One region of the Streptomyces sp. NBC_00376 genome, then DNA from elsewhere that is predicted to be linked to it. Evidence: riboswitches for the same ligand, from Rfam matches in the RefSeq annotation. Region 1 holds a riboswitch; each other region holds the start of a gene.
What was found. A riboswitch is a leader RNA that binds a small molecule or an ion and turns the genes downstream of it on or off. The one in region 1 is predicted to bind cyclic di-AMP.
Positions count from the first base shown of each region.

Region 1 (4,039 bases):
AGTTCTCGCAGGAGACCTGGAAGGCGTACGGCGGTGAGGCGTACGCGGAGCGCGCCGACCTCGCCAGCCGGGCGCAGCAGATACAGGTGGCCGAGAAGGTGCTGGACGACCGGGGCCCGCGGGCCTGGCCCAGCTGCGCGGTCATCTCCGGCCTGGCCGTGGACGGGAAGCTGCCGGGGGTGGACCCGGGCTCGGTGCCCGCCGACGACCCGGCCGGGAGCGAGAAGCCGGTTGACGACGCGTCGGCGGACCCGTCGGGCGACGCCACGCCCTCCGGGAGCGCCTCGGACGGTACGGACGCCGTGGACGGCGCGGACGGCTCGGAGGGGTCCGGCAAGCCGTCGGGGAAGAGCTCGCCGTCCCCGAAGCCCTCGGCCTCGACCACCCCGTCCCCCGGAGCGCCCGCCTCGCCCGACGCGTCCAGCGGCAAGGGCGGCAAGCACCGCGGCGCGCCGGCCGCCGAGAAGGGGCGCGGCGCGGACGCCGACGGCCGCGAGTCGGGCCGTCACGCATCGCGCGGCGGCAAGGACGCGCGCGACACGGCCGCCCCGGCCGCCGACGGCACGTACACCGTCCACGCCGGCGACAACCTCTGGTCGATTGCTGACGCACAGAAGGTTCCCGGCGGCTGGCCCGCGCTCTACGAGGCCAACAAGGCTGCCGTCGGCGCCGACCCGGACCTCATCCTCCCTGGCCAGAGCCTCGATCTCGATGTGAAACCCAACTGAGGTAAGTCTGATAATCGACTAAAAGCGCCCCAAAAACTGGGGTAGTTCAGGGACCTATGTCCACTTATGTGTAAGTGAGACATGGGTCTCTTTGCGTCAACTGGCGTGTCGCGCCTGGGGGTCCCTTCCGCATCCGGTCCCACCTGCGGAAACGGCAGTTCTTCAGATGCGATTACGTGTTGATTGTCGGATATGTCCATCTTTGAATGTGAGGGTTGCGTATGTTTACGGTCGGAACCGCTCGCACCGCGGGCCCCGTCGACCGTCACGCCGAATCCTGCCGTCGGTCGAAGGGAACAGACGCGTAAAGCGCCGTAGGCAGGAGCGGGGGACCCAGGTAAGCGCCGGGCCCGATCGTCGAAAGACGCATCAGGACCGGCTTGGGGTGAAGTCGCGTGCTAGGACGTGCGACCGGGCAACTCACTTGGCCCGAACCCGACAGCTCACCTCGTAGGCGTCGGTGAGGAGAACCATGCTGCTTTCCAGCAAGGGCAAGCACCGCCGCCCGTCCAAGGCCGTCCGCATCGCCACGCTCGCCGGTGTCGCCGGTGCCGCAGTCGCCGTGCCCCTGATGGGCGCGACCGGCGCCTCCGCCGCCTCCGTCGCCACCTGGGACGCCGTCGCCCAGTGCGAGTCCGGTGGCAACTGGTCCATCAACACCGGCAACGGCTACTACGGCGGTCTGCAGTTCTCGCAGTCCAGCTGGGCCGCCGCCGGCGGTACGCAGTACGCCCCCCGCGCCGACCTGGCCACCAAGGCCCAGCAGATCGCCACCGCCGAGAAGCTCCTCGACATGCAGGGCCCCGGTGCCTGGGGTTGTGCCGGCGCCGGCAACCTGACCAACGACGGCGTCGACCCGGGCGTCGACACCGGCTCGTCCTCGAACTCCTCCTCCAACTCGACCGCGAGCTCCGGCGCCTCCGAGCAGCAGAGCGCCCCGGCCGCCCCGAAGCAGCAGGCCCAGCCGAAGCCGGCCGAGCGCACCGAGGCCCCCGCCGCCTCCCGCTCGGACCGCACCGCCGCCCCGCAGGCCGAGTCGAAGAAGACCGTCACCACGCCGACCGGCGAGAAGGTCAAGAAGGGCGACGGCGAGTACAAGGTCGCCTCCGGCGACTCGCTGAGCAAGATCGCCGCCGACCACAAGGTCAAGGGCGGCTGGCAGAAGCTGTTCGAGCTGAACAAGGACATCGTCAAGGACGCCGACCTGATCTACCCGGGTCAGCAGCTGCACCTGACGAAGTAGTCGCGGCTCGCTCCTCCCCGAGTGCCACCCCGGCCCGGCGCGCATTCCCCCGTATGCGCCCGGCCGGGGTCCTGCCATTCGTGCTCGGGGGAGCGGCGGACCGTTCAACTGTTGTAGTTACTGACCGGTAAAAATCTGACCGTTTGTCCGGCAATGTGTGCCCCCGGGTCCTTTTTCGTCCCAGGGGTCGGGCGGTCGGCCGACTGATCGGGCCGGGCCGGTTAGGCTCTTGTCGCAAGGCCAAAGCGACCCTGCACAACCAGCGTCATATCCCAGAAGGAGATGCCTCGTGCCGTCCATCGACGTCGTCGTAGCCCGGGAAATCCTCGACTCCCGCGGAAACCCCACGGTCGAGGTAGAGGTCGGCCTCGACGACGGCAGCACGGGCCGTGCTGCCGTTCCGTCCGGCGCCTCCACCGGTGCGTTCGAGGCCATTGAGCTTCGCGACGGTGACCCCAACCGCTACCAGGGCAAGGGCGTCGAGAAGGCCGTCCTCGCCGTGATCGAGCAGATCGGCCCGGAGCTCGTCGGCTACGACGCCACCGAGCAGCGGCTGATCGACCAGGCGATGTTCGACCTGGACGCCACCGAGAACAAGGGCTCGCTCGGCGCCAACGCCATCCTCGGCGTCTCGCTGGCCGTCGCCCACGCCGCCTCCGAGGCCTCGGACCTGCCGCTCTTCCGCTACCTCGGCGGCCCGAACGCGCACCTGCTGCCCGTTCCGATGATGAACATCCTCAACGGCGGCTCGCACGCCGACTCCAACGTGGACATCCAGGAGTTCATGATCGCGCCGATCGGCGCGGAGTCCTTCTCCGAGGCGCTGCGCTGGGGTGCCGAGGTCTACCACACGCTGAAGAAGGTCCTGAAGACCAAGGGCCTGTCGACCGGTCTCGGTGACGAGGGCGGCTTCGCGCCGAACCTGGAGTCCAACCGCGCCGCCCTCGACCTCATCGTCGAGGCCATCAAGGAGGCCGGCTACGTCCCGGGCAAGGACATCGCGCTCGCGCTCGACGTCGCCGCGTCCGAGTTCTACAAGGACGGCAAGTACGAGTTCGAGGGCAAGGCCCGCTCGGCCGCCGAGATGACCGAGTACTACGAGGAGCTCGTCTCCGCGTACCCGCTGGTCTCCATCGAGGACCCGCTGTTCGAGGACGACTGGGCCGGCTGGAAGGTCATCACCGACAAGCTCGGCGCCAAGGTGCAGATCGTCGGCGACGACCTCTTCGTCACCAACCCGGAGCGCCTGGCCCGCGGCATCGAGGAGGGCTCCGCCAACGCCCTGCTCGTCAAGGTCAACCAGATCGGCTCGCTGACCGAGACCCTGGACGCGGTCGAGCTGGCCCAGCGCAACGGCTTCAAGTGCATGATGTCCCACCGCTCCGGCGAGACCGAGGACGTCACCATCGCCGACCTCGCGGTCGCGGTGAACTGCGGCCAGATCAAGACCGGCGCCCCGGCCCGCTCGGACCGCGTCGCCAAGTACAACCAGCTGCTGCGCATCGAGGAGATCCTCGACGACGCCGCGGTGTACGCGGGCCGCTCGGCGTTCCCGCGGTTTCGCTCTGCGAACCAGTAAGCACAGCAAGGGCTGACAAGCCCGGCGGGGGTCTTGTGCCCCGGCCTCCGTCCGTCCCCGCACTCGGTCCCGTACCGTGTGCGGGGACGGACGTGCGTAGTGGGGAGGCGGGGACATGGCCGTGAAGGACCGGGACCGGTTCTCCACCGCGACCCGGCTGCGGCTGCTCGGCGAGCAGACCGCGGCCCGCGTCTACCGGTCCCAGAACCGCCGCCAGGCCCGCCGCTCACGGCTCACCGGCCGTGCGGCCTTCCTCGCGCTCGTCGTCTGCTCGCTGGTGGTCGCGCTCGCGTACCCGATGCGGCAGTACGTCTCGCAGCGGGACGAGATCGCCGACCAGGAGCGGCTGGCGCAGGAGGCCAAGGCCCGTACCGAGGAGCTGCGCGACGAGAAGGCGCGCCTCCAGGACGACGCGTACATCCGGCAGCTGGCCCGCACGCACCTGCACTACCTTCTTCCCGGGGAGACCGGTTACACCGTGATCGACCC
Region 1 covers NZ_CP107960.1:5,217,372-5,221,410, forward strand. The annotation lists gene OG842_RS23615 (transglycosylase family protein) at 1-728, shown strand, start outside; cyclic di-AMP (ydaO/yuaA leader) riboswitch at 1,029-1,200, shown strand; gene OG842_RS23620 (transglycosylase family protein) at 1,201-1,971, shown strand; gene eno (phosphopyruvate hydratase) at 2,261-3,550, shown strand; gene OG842_RS23630 (FtsB family cell division protein) at 3,666-4,039, shown strand, end outside.

Region 2 (4,039 bases), 4.6 Mb from region 1:
TCGGGCAGTCCGGTGCGGTGCTGTTCGGAGGAGGACAGCCGTAGCCTGCACGACGCGGTGGTGCAGGCGGTCCGGGGCGGGGAGGCGGCGACCGTTCCCGTACTGCCCCGCCGCGAACCACGGCGACAGGCGGCGGAACCCGCCCAGGAGTGACGCGGCCCGGCATCACCCCGGGGCGTCGCGGCCATGCCCCACATCGGAGCCGGAGTCACGGAGGGCCGCGGCGACCAGCCCCGAGATCTCGCCCCTCGACACTCCCCCGCCGCCCACCAGCCGGTCGAATACCAGCCCGTCCACACAGGCCAACAGCGTGAGCGTGCGGCCTTCGGCGTCGGCCACCCCCCGCGCACGCAGGAAAGCCCGCACGGCGTCACGAGCCGCGTTCTCCCGCGGCACAAGAATCTCGCGCAGCTCCGGGTGGCGCATGCTCTCGACCGCGCACGCGTAGCGGGCGAGCGACCGCTGCCGCCCCGCTCCCGTCAGCCGCCGCTCGACGAAACCGGCGAGCCCGTCCGTCAGTTCACCGGCGTCGCGCATCACCGGCGCCCGCTCGCCGGCCGCCTGGAGTTCCGCCTGGTCGTGCGCGACGAGCCGTCTGACGAGCGCGGTGAGCAGGGCCTGACGGGTGCGGAAGTACGCGGAGGTGGTGCACGCCATGACCCCGAATCTCGGCCAGGGGGCCTGCCAGGCACTGGAGGACGCGGCGACACTGGCCGCCGCGCTGTCCGGCGAAGCGACCGTCGAGTCGGCGCTCGGCCGCTACGACGCGGAGCGTCGGCCCCGCAGCCAGTCGGTCGCGCGGGCCGCGCGGCAGGCCGGCCGGATGGGCCAACAGCTGTCCCACCCGGCGGCCGTCGCGCTGCGCAACGCGGCGATGCGTCTCGCACCGTCCCGTGTCACGATCCGCACGATCCTCTGCCACGCCGACTGGACACCCCCGAGGCCGGGCTGACCTCGGGACGGAGCACCCGGCCGTGCGGCAGCGGTGTCGCGTACGTCAGTAGGCCCCGAAGACGTTGTCGATGGAGCCGTACCTGGCGGCCGCGTAGTTGCACGCCGCCGTGATGTTGGCGACCGGGTCGTAGCTGTCCATCGAGGTCCCGGGCACGTGGTAGGCCCGGAACGTCGGATCGATGATCTGGAGGAGACCCTTGGACGGCGTCCCGGCGGCGGCGTTCGAGTCCCAGTTGTTGATGGCCCGGGGGTTGCCGGACGACTCGCGCATGATGTTGCGGTGGATGCTGTTGTAGCTGCCCGGGATGTTGTGCTCGGCCATGACGGCCAGCGACTCCTTGATCCAGCCGTCCAGATCGTTGGCGTACTGCGCTGCCGGTGCGGCGACGCCGGCGGACTGCGCCGGAGCCGCCGAGGCGGTGTGGGCGCCGAGCAGCGGCAGCAGGAGAGCGGCGGCGCCCGTGCCCACGGCGATGAAACCGCGGGTCAGCGGGGTGGACTTGCGACGGCGGTACGTACCCGTTGCGGACATGGTGGATTCCTCTCCGTCGCCTGCGAGGTGAGCTGTCGGGTTCAGGCTGGAGATGCCTGGCCGCACACGAGCGCGGCTTCACCCCGAGCCGTTCCGGATTCCGGACCGGCGGCTTACCTGGGTCCCCCGCTCCTGCCGTGCATGGGTGGTCGGATGGCCGGACAGCGGCAGGATTCGGCGTTCCGTCCGGATTGACGGTGACCGTAGGCGAGAAGAGCCGAACGGGACAAGACCCCAATTTCCGAATGCAATTCACCCACAAGATCGATTAACGGGAATTTCGGTAATCCACCTCACACCGCACGACCCGCTCCCCTTGCGCGGAAAGGGAACCGATCCATGAGGCACAGCATCCCGCGGGCCGAACGTGACTCGCGCCACGAATTCACAAAAGCGGGCATTTCGCCCAGCGGCCGCCGAGGCCCGGTGACATTGCCTTTCCGCCCCCCGGTCGTTACAGTTTTGATGTCCTGTTGTCTCCGATTGAGGTGGACGTTGCGCATCTGAGGTTCGCGAACATCACGCCGTACGGCTTTGCCCGTGCGCCCGTCACGCAGTAGCAGTGCTTCGCACTGCCCGTGACCCCGCGTGGATGCGACCTCGGTGCATGAGCCGTCCCTCGATCTTCAGGACCGCCGCATCTCCCTCCGCTCCCCGGTCGCCGCGTGGTGCTCGCATACGAAGCCCCCTTCACTGCGCTTGCGAATGCGAGGAACACCATGGCGACACCCACCACCCCCCACGCCTCCCTCACCTGCTCGGCCCTGGCCTTCCGGTGGCCGGACGGCACCACCGTCTTCGACGGGCTCTCGCTCAGCATCGGCCGGGGGCGCGTCGGGCTCGTCGGCACCAACGGCGCCGGCAAGTCCACCCTGCTGCGGCTGCTCGCCGGTCAACTGCGCCCGTCCCAGGGGGCAGTGACCGTCGGCGGCAGCCTCGCCCACCTTCCGCAGAACATCACCCTCGACACCACGCTGCGGGTGGACCGGGCCCTGGGCATCGCCGAGCGGCGTGACGCGCTGCGCGCCATCGAGGCCGGGGACGTCGACGAGAAGCACTTCGAGACGATCGGCGACGACTGGGACGTCGAGGAACGGGCCCTGGCGACACTGGGGTCGCTCGGCCTCGGCGGCATCGAACTGGACCGCACCGTGGGGCAGTTGTCCGGAGGGGAGACCGTCCTGCTCCGGCTGGCCGCGCTGCTGCTGGAGCGCCCCGACGTCCTGCTCCTGGACGAGCCCACCAACAACCTCGATGTGTTCGCGCGCCGCAGGCTCTACGAAGCCGTCGACTCCTGGCGCTCGGGCGTACTGGTCGTGGTCAGCCACGACCGGGAACTGCTGGAGCGCGTCGACCGCATCGCCGAACTGCGCACCGGTTCGGTGAACTGGTACGGCGGCGGCTGGTCGGCGTACGAGGAGGCCGTGGCCGCCGAGCAGGAGGCCGCGGGGCGGATGTTGCGCGCCGCGGAGGCCGATGTGCGCCGCCAGAAGCGTGAACTGGAGGAGACACAGGTGAAGCTGGCCCGGCGCCAGAGGAACGGCCGGAAGGCGGAGGCCGAGGGCGGCCTCCCGAAGATCCTGGCAGGCCGCCGGAAGCGATCGGCACAGGAGTCGGCGGGCAGGCTTCGCGGCGTCCACGAGGAGCGTCTCGACGAGGCGCGCGAACGCCGGGAGGAGGCCGCCGACGCGATCCGCGACGACGCCGAGATCCGCGTGAGCCTCCCGCACACGGCGGTGCCCACCGGGCGCACCGTGCTGCGCCTGAACGGGCTGCGCCCGCGGTTCGGCAGGCTGCGCGAGGGCACCCTCCAGGTGAACGGGCCGGAGCGCATCGCGCTCGTCGGCCGCAACGGCGCCGGCAAGACGACGCTGCTGCGCACGCTCACCGGTGAGCTGGCCCCGTTGTCCGGCGATGCCAGGACCTTCGTACCGGTGCGGTTCCTGCCGCAGCGGCTCGATGTGCTGGACGACGGACTGAGCGTCGCGGCGAACGTGGCCCGGATGGCGCCCGGGGTCACCGACAACCACATCCGCGCCCAGCTCGCGCGCTTCCTCTTCCAGGGCAAGCGCGCGGAACAGCCGGCGGGCACACTGTCGGGCGGCGAACGCTTCCGTGCCGCCCTCGCGGCGACGATGCTCGCCGCACCGGCCCCGCAGTTGCTGATGCTGGACGAGCCGACCAACAACCTCGACATCGCCAGTGTGCGGCAGCTGACCGGTGCGCTCGACTCCTACGAGGGCGCGCTGCTGATCGCCAGTCACGACCTGGCCTTCCTCGAATCGGTCGGTGTCACCAGGTGGCTGCTGGTCGGGGAGGAGCTGCGGGAGACCGGCGCGGAGGAGGTGGCCGAACTGCTACGCGGCCCGATCGGTTGATGCCCGGGCTGTCGGCCTCGTGCGCCTCACAGCCGCCGGACGCGCAGCACGCCGGTCAGCATCGGGAGGGTGAACTCGCCGCGGGCGGTCTCGGGTCTGCTTGCGAGGAAGGCACGGATCCGGCCCAGCAAGGCCTCTCGCTCCGCTTCCGGCATGACGAGCAGCCCCGCCCGCG
Region 2 covers NZ_CP107960.1:619,693-623,731, forward strand. The annotation lists gene OG842_RS02935 (hypothetical protein) at 1-153, shown strand, start outside; gene OG842_RS02940 (TetR/AcrR family transcriptional regulator) at 166-657, opposite strand; partial or broken gene OG842_RS02945 (FAD-dependent monooxygenase) at 647-952, shown strand; gene OG842_RS02950 (transglycosylase SLT domain-containing protein) at 998-1,486, opposite strand; cyclic di-AMP (ydaO/yuaA leader) riboswitch at 1,489-1,644, opposite strand; gene OG842_RS02955 (ABC-F family ATP-binding cassette domain-containing protein) at 2,206-3,864, shown strand; gene OG842_RS02960 (hypothetical protein) at 3,891-4,039, opposite strand, start outside.
Region 2: another riboswitch for cyclic di-AMP. It lies ahead of OG842_RS02950 (transglycosylase SLT domain-containing protein); the one in region 1 lies ahead of OG842_RS23620 (transglycosylase family protein).

Region 3 (4,039 bases), 4.0 Mb from region 1:
GCCCGGACGGCCCGCCGCTGGAACTGCTGCGCGCCGACGCGGCCGCCTGGTCGCTGCCCGCCCGCGACGGCTGGCGGCTGAGCCGGCTGCACGGGCGCTGGGCGGCGGAATCACGGCTCGAACGGGCGGAGCTGATCCATGGCGAGAGCGTCATCTCCAGCAGGCGGGGCCACACCGGCCACCAGTTCCTGCCCTGGGTCGCGCTGGACGCCGACGGCGCCGCGACCGAGGAGAGCGGCGAGGTGTACGGCTGCGCACTCGGCTGGTCCGGGTCGTGGCGGATCTCCGTGCAGCGGCTGCCCGACGGGCTCGTACAGATCACCGGAGGCGCCGGCTACGACGACTCCGGACTGCTGCGGATGGCGCCGGGGGAGTCGTACACCACGCCCGTCTTCGCCGGTCTGTGGAGCGGGCAGGGGTTCGGCGGGGCGAGCCGCGCCTGGCACGCCTGGCAGCTGGCCCATGTGATCCCGGACGCGGCGAACCTGCGGCCGGTGCTCTACAACTCCTGGGAGGCGACGGGCTTCGACATCTCGCTGGACCAGCAGCGGGCCCTTGCCGAGCGGGCCGCGGCGATGGGCGTCGAGCTGTTCGTCGTGGACGACGCGTGGTTCGGGCAGCGGACCAGCGACCGGGCCGGGCTCGGTGACTGGACACCGAATCCGGACCGCTTCCCCGGCGGGCTGAAGCCGCTCGCCGACGAAGTGCACGGGCTCGGTATGCAGTTCGGTATCTGGGTCGAGCCGGAAATGGTCAATGCCGACAGTGATCTCTATCGCGCGCATCCCGACTGGGTTCAGCACTTCCCCGGGCGGGTGCGGACGGAGTACCGCAACCAGCTGGTGCTCAATCTGGCCCGCCCCGATGTGCAGGCATATCTCTGGGAACAGCTGGACACACTGCTCACCGAAACTCCGGTCGACTATGTGAAATGGGATTTCAACCGCTGCTTCACCGACGCGGGCTGGCCGGGCGAGGGGTACCCGCAGAAGCTGTGGATCGAGCATGTGGACGCCCTGTACGCGCTGATCGACCGGCTCAGGGCCGCGCATCCCGCGGTCGCGTTCGAGTCCTGCTCGGGCGGCGGGGGCCGGATCGACCTGGGGATCCTGTCCCGTACGGACCAGGTGTGGACCTCCGACAACACCGACCCGCTCGACCGTCTCGCCATCCAGGAGGGCTTCGGGCACCTCCACCCGGCCCGGGTGATGGCCGCCTGGGTCACCGACAGCCCGAACGACCAGCTCAACGGCAGGGTCAGCTCGCTGCGCTTCCGTTTCGTGAGCGCGATGGCCGGTGTGCTCGGGGTCGGTGGGGACCTCACCGAGTGGAGCGAGGCGGAGCTGGCGGAGGCGCGGACCTGGGTGGACCTCTACAAGGAGATCCGGCCGGTCGTGCAGCAGGGCGAGCAGTACCGGCTGCGTGCGCCGCGCGGCTCACTGAGCGCGGTCCAGTACGTCCATGGGGACGACGCAGTGGTCCTGATGTGGTTGGAGGCGCAGCGGTACGGGGAGCGGCCCCCGGTACTGCGGCTGCGCGGGCTCGACCCCGCGGCGACGTACACCTGCCTGGACACGGGGGCGGTGCACCACGGTTCGGCACTGCTGCACCAGGGGCTGCACACCGGGCTCCGGGGTGATCTCGACGCCCGGGTGCTGAGGCTCCGACGGGGATGATGAGAGGCATATGTCCGTAATAGGGGCATATGCCCGAACATGGCCTGCTTATAAGGGACATGGGGGATGCCTCGTGAGCGGGATCATATCCGTGACGGTGTGTGGCGACGGGAGAGTCGGGTAATCCGTGCGCCGCGCGGAAAGCCAAGATCCTTAATCCACGGAGTGTGACCGGAATTCCGCGCCGATTTCCCCGGCGCGGATTCCCGTGTGGAACCCGTGGCTTGTTCTCGTCATCCCGACTCGCTTACGGTCACCGTCAATCCGGTCGGACCGCCTAATCCTGCCGCCGTCCGGAATTCACATCCACTCATCGCGTGGCAGGAGCGGGGGAACCAGGTAAGCCGCCGACCGGAGAAATCCGGCCGGCTCGGGGTGAAGTCGCGCTCAGCGCGGCCGGGCATCTCCAGCCCGAACCCGACAGCTCACCTCGCAGGCGCCGGAGAGGAAACACGCCATGCCCATATCGGGTAAGCACCGTCGTTCGAAGATCAGCACGATCGCCCGTGGCGTCGCCGCGGTGAGCGCCGGCGGCGCCGTCGTCGCACTGCCGCTGCTCGGCGCCACCGGTGCCCAGGCCGCGGAGCAGGCCGCCCCGGCCGCCGCGCCGCAGTCGGCTGCCGCCACGCACGCCGCCCCGGCCGCGCAGAAGCAGGCCGCCACCACGACGTACTCCGTCGTCTCCGGCGACTACCTGTCGAAGATCGCCGCCGAGCACCAGATCAAGGGCGGCTGGCAGAAGCTGTACCAGGACAACCGCACGGTCGTCGGCGAGGACCCCAGCCTGATCTTCCCTGGCATGAAGCTGACCCTCGGCGTCAAGGCCTCCGGCAACGCCGCGCCCACCGGCGCCGGCACCGGCTCGGCCCTCCCGTCGAAGGCGCCCTCGGTGGTCGTCGAGAAGTCCGCCCCGGCCAAGTCCTCCGCCGCCGCCCCGGAGTCCAAGGCCCCGGCCTCCGCCCCGGCCGTCACCCAGAACACCGGCTCCGGTTACGTCCACCCGGTCCCCGGCAATCACACCACCAACTACCGCGCCTCCGGCTCCAACTGGTCCAGCGGCAGCCACACCGGCATCGACTTCCCCGTCGGCACCGGCACGAGCGTCAAGTCCATCACCTCCGGCACCGTCGTCGCCGCGGGCTGGGGCGGCGCGTACGGCAACCAGGTCGTCGTCAAGCACGCCGACGGCCACTACTCGCAGTACGGCCACCTGTCCTCCATCTCCGTCTCGGCGGGCCAGGCCGTGAGCACCGGCCAGCAGGTCGGCCTCTCCGGCGCCACCGGCAACGTCACCGGCCCGCACCTGCACTTCGAGGTCCGCACGGGCCCGGCGTACGGCTCGGACATCGACCCGATCGCCTTCCTGGCCTCGCACGGCATCTACGTCTGAGCCGAACGGCCGGGCAGCTGAGCGACAAAGCATGACCTGAGCAACACGGAAGGGGCGGTGCGCGGCGGCGCACCGCCCCTTCTGCTTATTCCCCCTTTACCAAAAACTGACCGGGTGGTCTATCTCACCACCCGTCAACCCTTTATTACGGTCGCGTAGGTCACATTCGGCGGTGCAGGATAAGCGTTTGTGGCAGACGATTCGAGAAAAAACCAACGTGGCGTCAACAACCGACAGGGCGTCATCGGGTCGTACGCGGCGATCGGCGACAGCTTCACCGAGGGAGTCGGCGACCCCGGCCCGGACGGGACCTTCGTCGGCTGGGCGGACCGATTCGCGGTACTTCTCGCGGACCAGCTCCCGGACCCCGATACGACGGGCGCGGAAGGCTCCGCGCACGGGAATTTCAGATACGCCAATCTCGCCGTACGCGGACGCCTCCTCGACCAGATCGTCGAGGAGCAGGTGCCGCGCGCCAAGGAGCTCGCACCCGACCTGGTGAGCTTCTGCGCGGGCGGCAACGACATCATCCGGCCGGGCACCGACCCCGACGACGTGGCCGAGCGCTTCGAGCGCGCGGTCGCCGAGCTGACCGGGGCGGTCGGCACGGTCATGGTCACCACCGGCTTCGACACCCGCGGCGTTCCCGTGCTGCGCCATCTGCGCGGCAAGATCGCCACCTACACCGCCCATGTGCGGGCCATCGCCGACCGCTACGACTGCCCGGTCCTGGACCTGTGGTCGCTGCGGTCCGTCCAGGACCGGCGTGCCTGGGACGACGACCGGCTCCACCTGTCGCCCGAGGGACACACCAGGGTCGCGCTGCGCGCCGCCCAGGTCCTCGGCATCGACGTACCGGCCGACCCCGACCAGGAATGGCCCCCGCAGGCACAGCGCGGCACCCTCGAAGTACGGCGCGACGACATCCACTGGGCGCGTGAGTACCTGGTTCCGTGGATCGGCCGGCGGCTGC
Region 3 covers NZ_CP107960.1:1,177,369-1,181,407, reverse strand. The annotation lists gene OG842_RS05425 (alpha-galactosidase) at 1-1,676, shown strand, start outside; cyclic di-AMP (ydaO/yuaA leader) riboswitch at 1,974-2,130, shown strand; gene OG842_RS05420 (M23 family metallopeptidase) at 2,134-3,066, shown strand; gene OG842_RS05415 (SGNH/GDSL hydrolase family protein) at 3,256-4,039, shown strand, end outside.
Region 3: another riboswitch for cyclic di-AMP. It lies ahead of OG842_RS05420 (M23 family metallopeptidase); the one in region 1 lies ahead of OG842_RS23620 (transglycosylase family protein).

Region 4 (4,039 bases), 2.4 Mb from region 1:
CGCGGTGATCCACCGCTCCCCGGCACCCGTCGCCGTCGTCGCCCACGACTGAACGACGTGCCCGACACGGAGGTTTCCATGCCGGCACCGGCACTCGGGGCGATAGCCGTGGAATCTGCGGAGTCCCTCGCAGAGAACCCAGCGACGGTCCCGGCGATGCACAACGCGTAGTCATCCGGTGGGGCTCAGGCGGAGCAGGCGCGGCATCCAACCGGAGTGACGGAGGTCGACGATGGCTCAGAACACGGCGGACGGCACGCACGGCGGCGCACAAGGAAGCGGGGCTGACTCGCCGACCTCGGAGAAGCATGCACCGCACGACCGAAAGCACGGAACCGAGGCACCCGGGGGCCGTCTCTTCCCGGGCCTCACGAATCCTCTCGGCCCGCGCGCGATTGAAGGTCTCGCGGACATGAGGTGTCTGTGCGACACGCTCGACCACGCGACCGGCCAGCTCATCGCTCGCTCGACCACTTCGGCAGCGACCTCGTCGTCAAGCCCGCCGGCCCGCGTCGCCCTGGACCAAGCCCTGGCAGCCGCCGCCTCGCGAGGTGCCCCGGTGCGCGCGGTGTGAGTGCGGCAGCGCCCGCTGCTCGGATTCCTCGACGAGCAGGCCGCGCTCGAGTCGTGTCACAGGCAGCTGCACGAAGCGACCGCTGCGCGTTCCGCCGCGTACCAGCCATGCAGTGCTGCGGGGCACCCGGCGGGTCGAGGCGCCTGATGATCAAGACGCTTAGAGAGATTGTGAGATATCCGCCCTCAGCGAACGGCTAAAACAGCCTCTTACCTGGGACTTTTAGTGGATCACCAGGATCATTCCTCCATCCTAACCTTCTGTACGTCCTGTACATTTTTCACGGAAACCGGTGCGGCCCCGTGCAGCGCCCGTACAGACCCCGTGCAGCCCCCGGAGGAAAGGCATCGCCATGCTGTTCCAACCCACCGCCCGTCACGTACTGCCCGAGTTCACCGAGCGCACATCCAACGGGACCCGCACCCTCGACCCGTACTCCAAGCTGCTCTCCGAACGGATCGTCTTCCTCGGCACCCCGGTCGACGACGCCGCGGCCGGCGATCTGATCGCGCAGCTCATGTACCTGGAGCACGACGCCCCGGACCGGCCCGTATCGCTCTACATCAACTCGCCCGGCGGCTCGTTCGGGGCCATGTCCGCGATCTACGACACGATGCAGTACCTCGATTGCGAGGTGGAGACCTACTGTCTCGGCCAGGCCGGTTCCTGCGCCTCCGCACTGCTCGCCGCTGGCGCTCCCGGCCGGCGGCACGCACTGCCCGGCGCGCGGGTCGTCGTGCGGCAGCCCGAGCTCACCGAGCCGGTGCGGGGCCGGCCGTCCGACCTGGAGATCGAGGCGCGGGAACTGGAGCGGGTCCGCGCGATGCTCACCGCACTGTTGACCCGTCACACGGGCCGCACCGAGGGGCAGATCACCGCCGACACCGAACGCGACCTCATCCTCGACGCGGCGGGCGCCAAGGCGTACGGGCTGGTGGACCACGTCCTGGAGAGCCGGAATTCCTCACTCCCGCCGCACGGCGCGAGGTGAACGCCCGATGCGGCCACCGGAGTTCCCACCCCTGCCCGCACTGACCCGCGCCGAGGGGGAGTTCATCGACCACTACCTCGAAGTCCTCGACCAGGTAGGCCGGATCAACCCGGCCCGAGGCAGCGACACCTATGGCGCACTGCGCGCCGCACAGGCACTCGTGGCGCGGTCACGGGCGCTGCGGGACGCCCTCGCCTTGATGCACGAGCGCGGCGAGGCACACATCCACGCCGCCACGCTCGCCCGGGCGCTGCGCGTGCTGGACGGGGAACGGCGGGCCGGACGCGTCACCGTACCCCCTGCACCGGGCAGTTGACCGACTCCCGCGCCCGCGTGCCGGCGGCGGGGCCCGCCCAACTCCCCCTGCCTCGCCGTCCGGCGGCCCTTCACCCAACTCCCGTACTCGACACGCCCGACGGCCTCACCGAAAATCCTCGCTCGTTCGGCGTAGGAAGTCCCTCTCCCGAGGGACCATTCAACTTGCGTTTCGCGCGTGAACAGTGAGCGGAATCCTGCCTTCCGTGCCTGGTACGAACCCCTTCCGGATCACCGGCGGAGCGTCAAAAATCACCATGCCCACCCGAACGGATCAGTCGTGAGGAGCCTCACAAATCCCTGTTCAAGCTCGGAAATCCGGCAGCCGGTAAGTCAAGATCCCTGGGACGACAAGCCCCCGCCACCGCGGCGGGGCGGTCCGGGCGGACGCCGAGTCCTGCCGCCGTCCGGATGCCTGGTCGACAGAAGTGGATCGGCAGGAGTGGAGGACCCGAGCACAACGGGTCGACCTGAACACCGGTCGACCCTCGGGGTGAAGCCGCCGAACGCGGCCGGGCAACTTCGCCAGCCCGAACCCGACAGGTCATCCTTCACAGGCGGCTGACGAAGGGTTGCGCATGACTGCGCAGGTTCATGTCCCGTCTCTGCTCGTCCGGGCCGGTACGGCCTCGGTTCTCACACTCGCCGCCGTCGGCGGCACCATGTTCGCCCCGGGCGCCGCGACGGACGCCCAGGCGGCGACGCTGTCGATGAAGGCGCTCAAGATCGCGGCATCGAAGAAGGGGTCGCCCTACGGTTGGGGGGCCACCGGCCCGAACCGCTTCGACTGCTCGGGGCTGACGCTCTATTCGTTCAAGAAGGCGGGCAAGAGGCTTCCCCGCACGGCCCAGCAGCAGTACAACCGGACGCGGCACATCTCGGCCTCGCACCGCAAACGCGGCGATCTGGTCTTCTTCCACTACGGCCGCAGCGTCTACCACGTGGGGATCTATGCCGGTAAGGGCAAGATCTGGCACTCGCCGAGGACCGGCTCCGTGGTGCGGCTGGAGAAGATCTGGACCAAGAGCGTCTACTACGGCCGGGTCCGCTGAGGCGGGGCCCGTCCGGCGGGCCGGGGCCGTCGCCCCTCCCGCGCTCAGTGCGGCAGCGGGCCGGTCACCAGCACCAGCCCCAGCGCGGTGAGCGCCGCGCCGCTGCCACCCTCGATGGCGCGCGCGGTGCGCGGCCGGCGCAGCCACCGCCCCAGCCGGTCCACGAGGAGCGCCACCGCCGGGAACCAGACCAGCGCCATCGCGACGACGATCGCCGCGAGCAGCAGGGTCCTGGGCAGCGGCGGCTGCCCGTCGGGGACGAACTGCGGCAGCAGGCTGAGGAAGAGCACCGGCGCCTTGGGATTGAGCGCATTGGTCAAGAAGCCCTGCCGCAGCGCGCGCACGCGTCCCCGGTCCGCGGGCCGGTCCTCGGGACCGTCCCCGTCCGGGGCGCGGCGCCGGGCCGCGCGCAGGGCGCTGATGCCGAGGTACAGGACATAGACCCCGCCGAGCAGCTGGACGGTACGCAACAGGGCGGGCACCGCCACGAGCACCGCGGCGAGCCCGGCGACGGCCAGGGCGGTGTGCACCAGCAGGCCGCCGGCCACGCCCAGCGCGCTGGCCACCCCCGCGCTCCGGGAGGCGAGCGCATTGCGTACAACGACGGTGAAGTCCGCGCCCGGCAGCGCGACCATTCCTGCGGCGACCCCGGCGAAGGCGATCAGTTGTGCGTCCATGGGTCCACCCTGACCCGACAGAGCCTTTAGCATGTACTTGGAATCTTCTGGGTCTGCCAAAAGGAACGCTTAATGTACGACCCGACACGGCTGGCGGCGCTGGTGGCGGTCGCGGAGGCCGGATCGATCACCCGGGCCGCCGCACGTCTGGGCTACACCGCGCCGGCCCTCTCCCAGCAGCTCGCCAAGCTGGAGCGGGAGGCGGGCGCCGCACTGCTGGTACGTCACCACCGAGGGGCCCGGCTCACGGCCGCGGGCGAACTGCTGGCCGGACGCGCCCGGCGCGTCCTCGACGAGATGGACCAGGCCCGCCATGAGCTGGCCCGCCTCTCCGGACTGTCCGGCGGACGCCTGCGGGTCGGCACGTTCACCACGGCGGGCATCCATCTGCTGCCACCGGTGCTGAGCGCCTTCCGGCGTGCCCACCCGG
Region 4 covers NZ_CP107960.1:7,631,124-7,635,162, reverse strand. The annotation lists gene OG842_RS34290 (ATP-dependent Clp protease proteolytic subunit) at 930-1,565, shown strand; gene OG842_RS34285 (hypothetical protein) at 1,573-1,881, shown strand; cyclic di-AMP (ydaO/yuaA leader) riboswitch at 2,283-2,455, shown strand; gene OG842_RS34280 (C40 family peptidase) at 2,459-2,932, shown strand; gene OG842_RS34275 (LysE family translocator) at 2,977-3,609, opposite strand; gene OG842_RS34270 (LysR family transcriptional regulator) at 3,682-4,039, shown strand, end outside.
Region 4: another riboswitch for cyclic di-AMP. It lies ahead of OG842_RS34280 (C40 family peptidase); the one in region 1 lies ahead of OG842_RS23620 (transglycosylase family protein).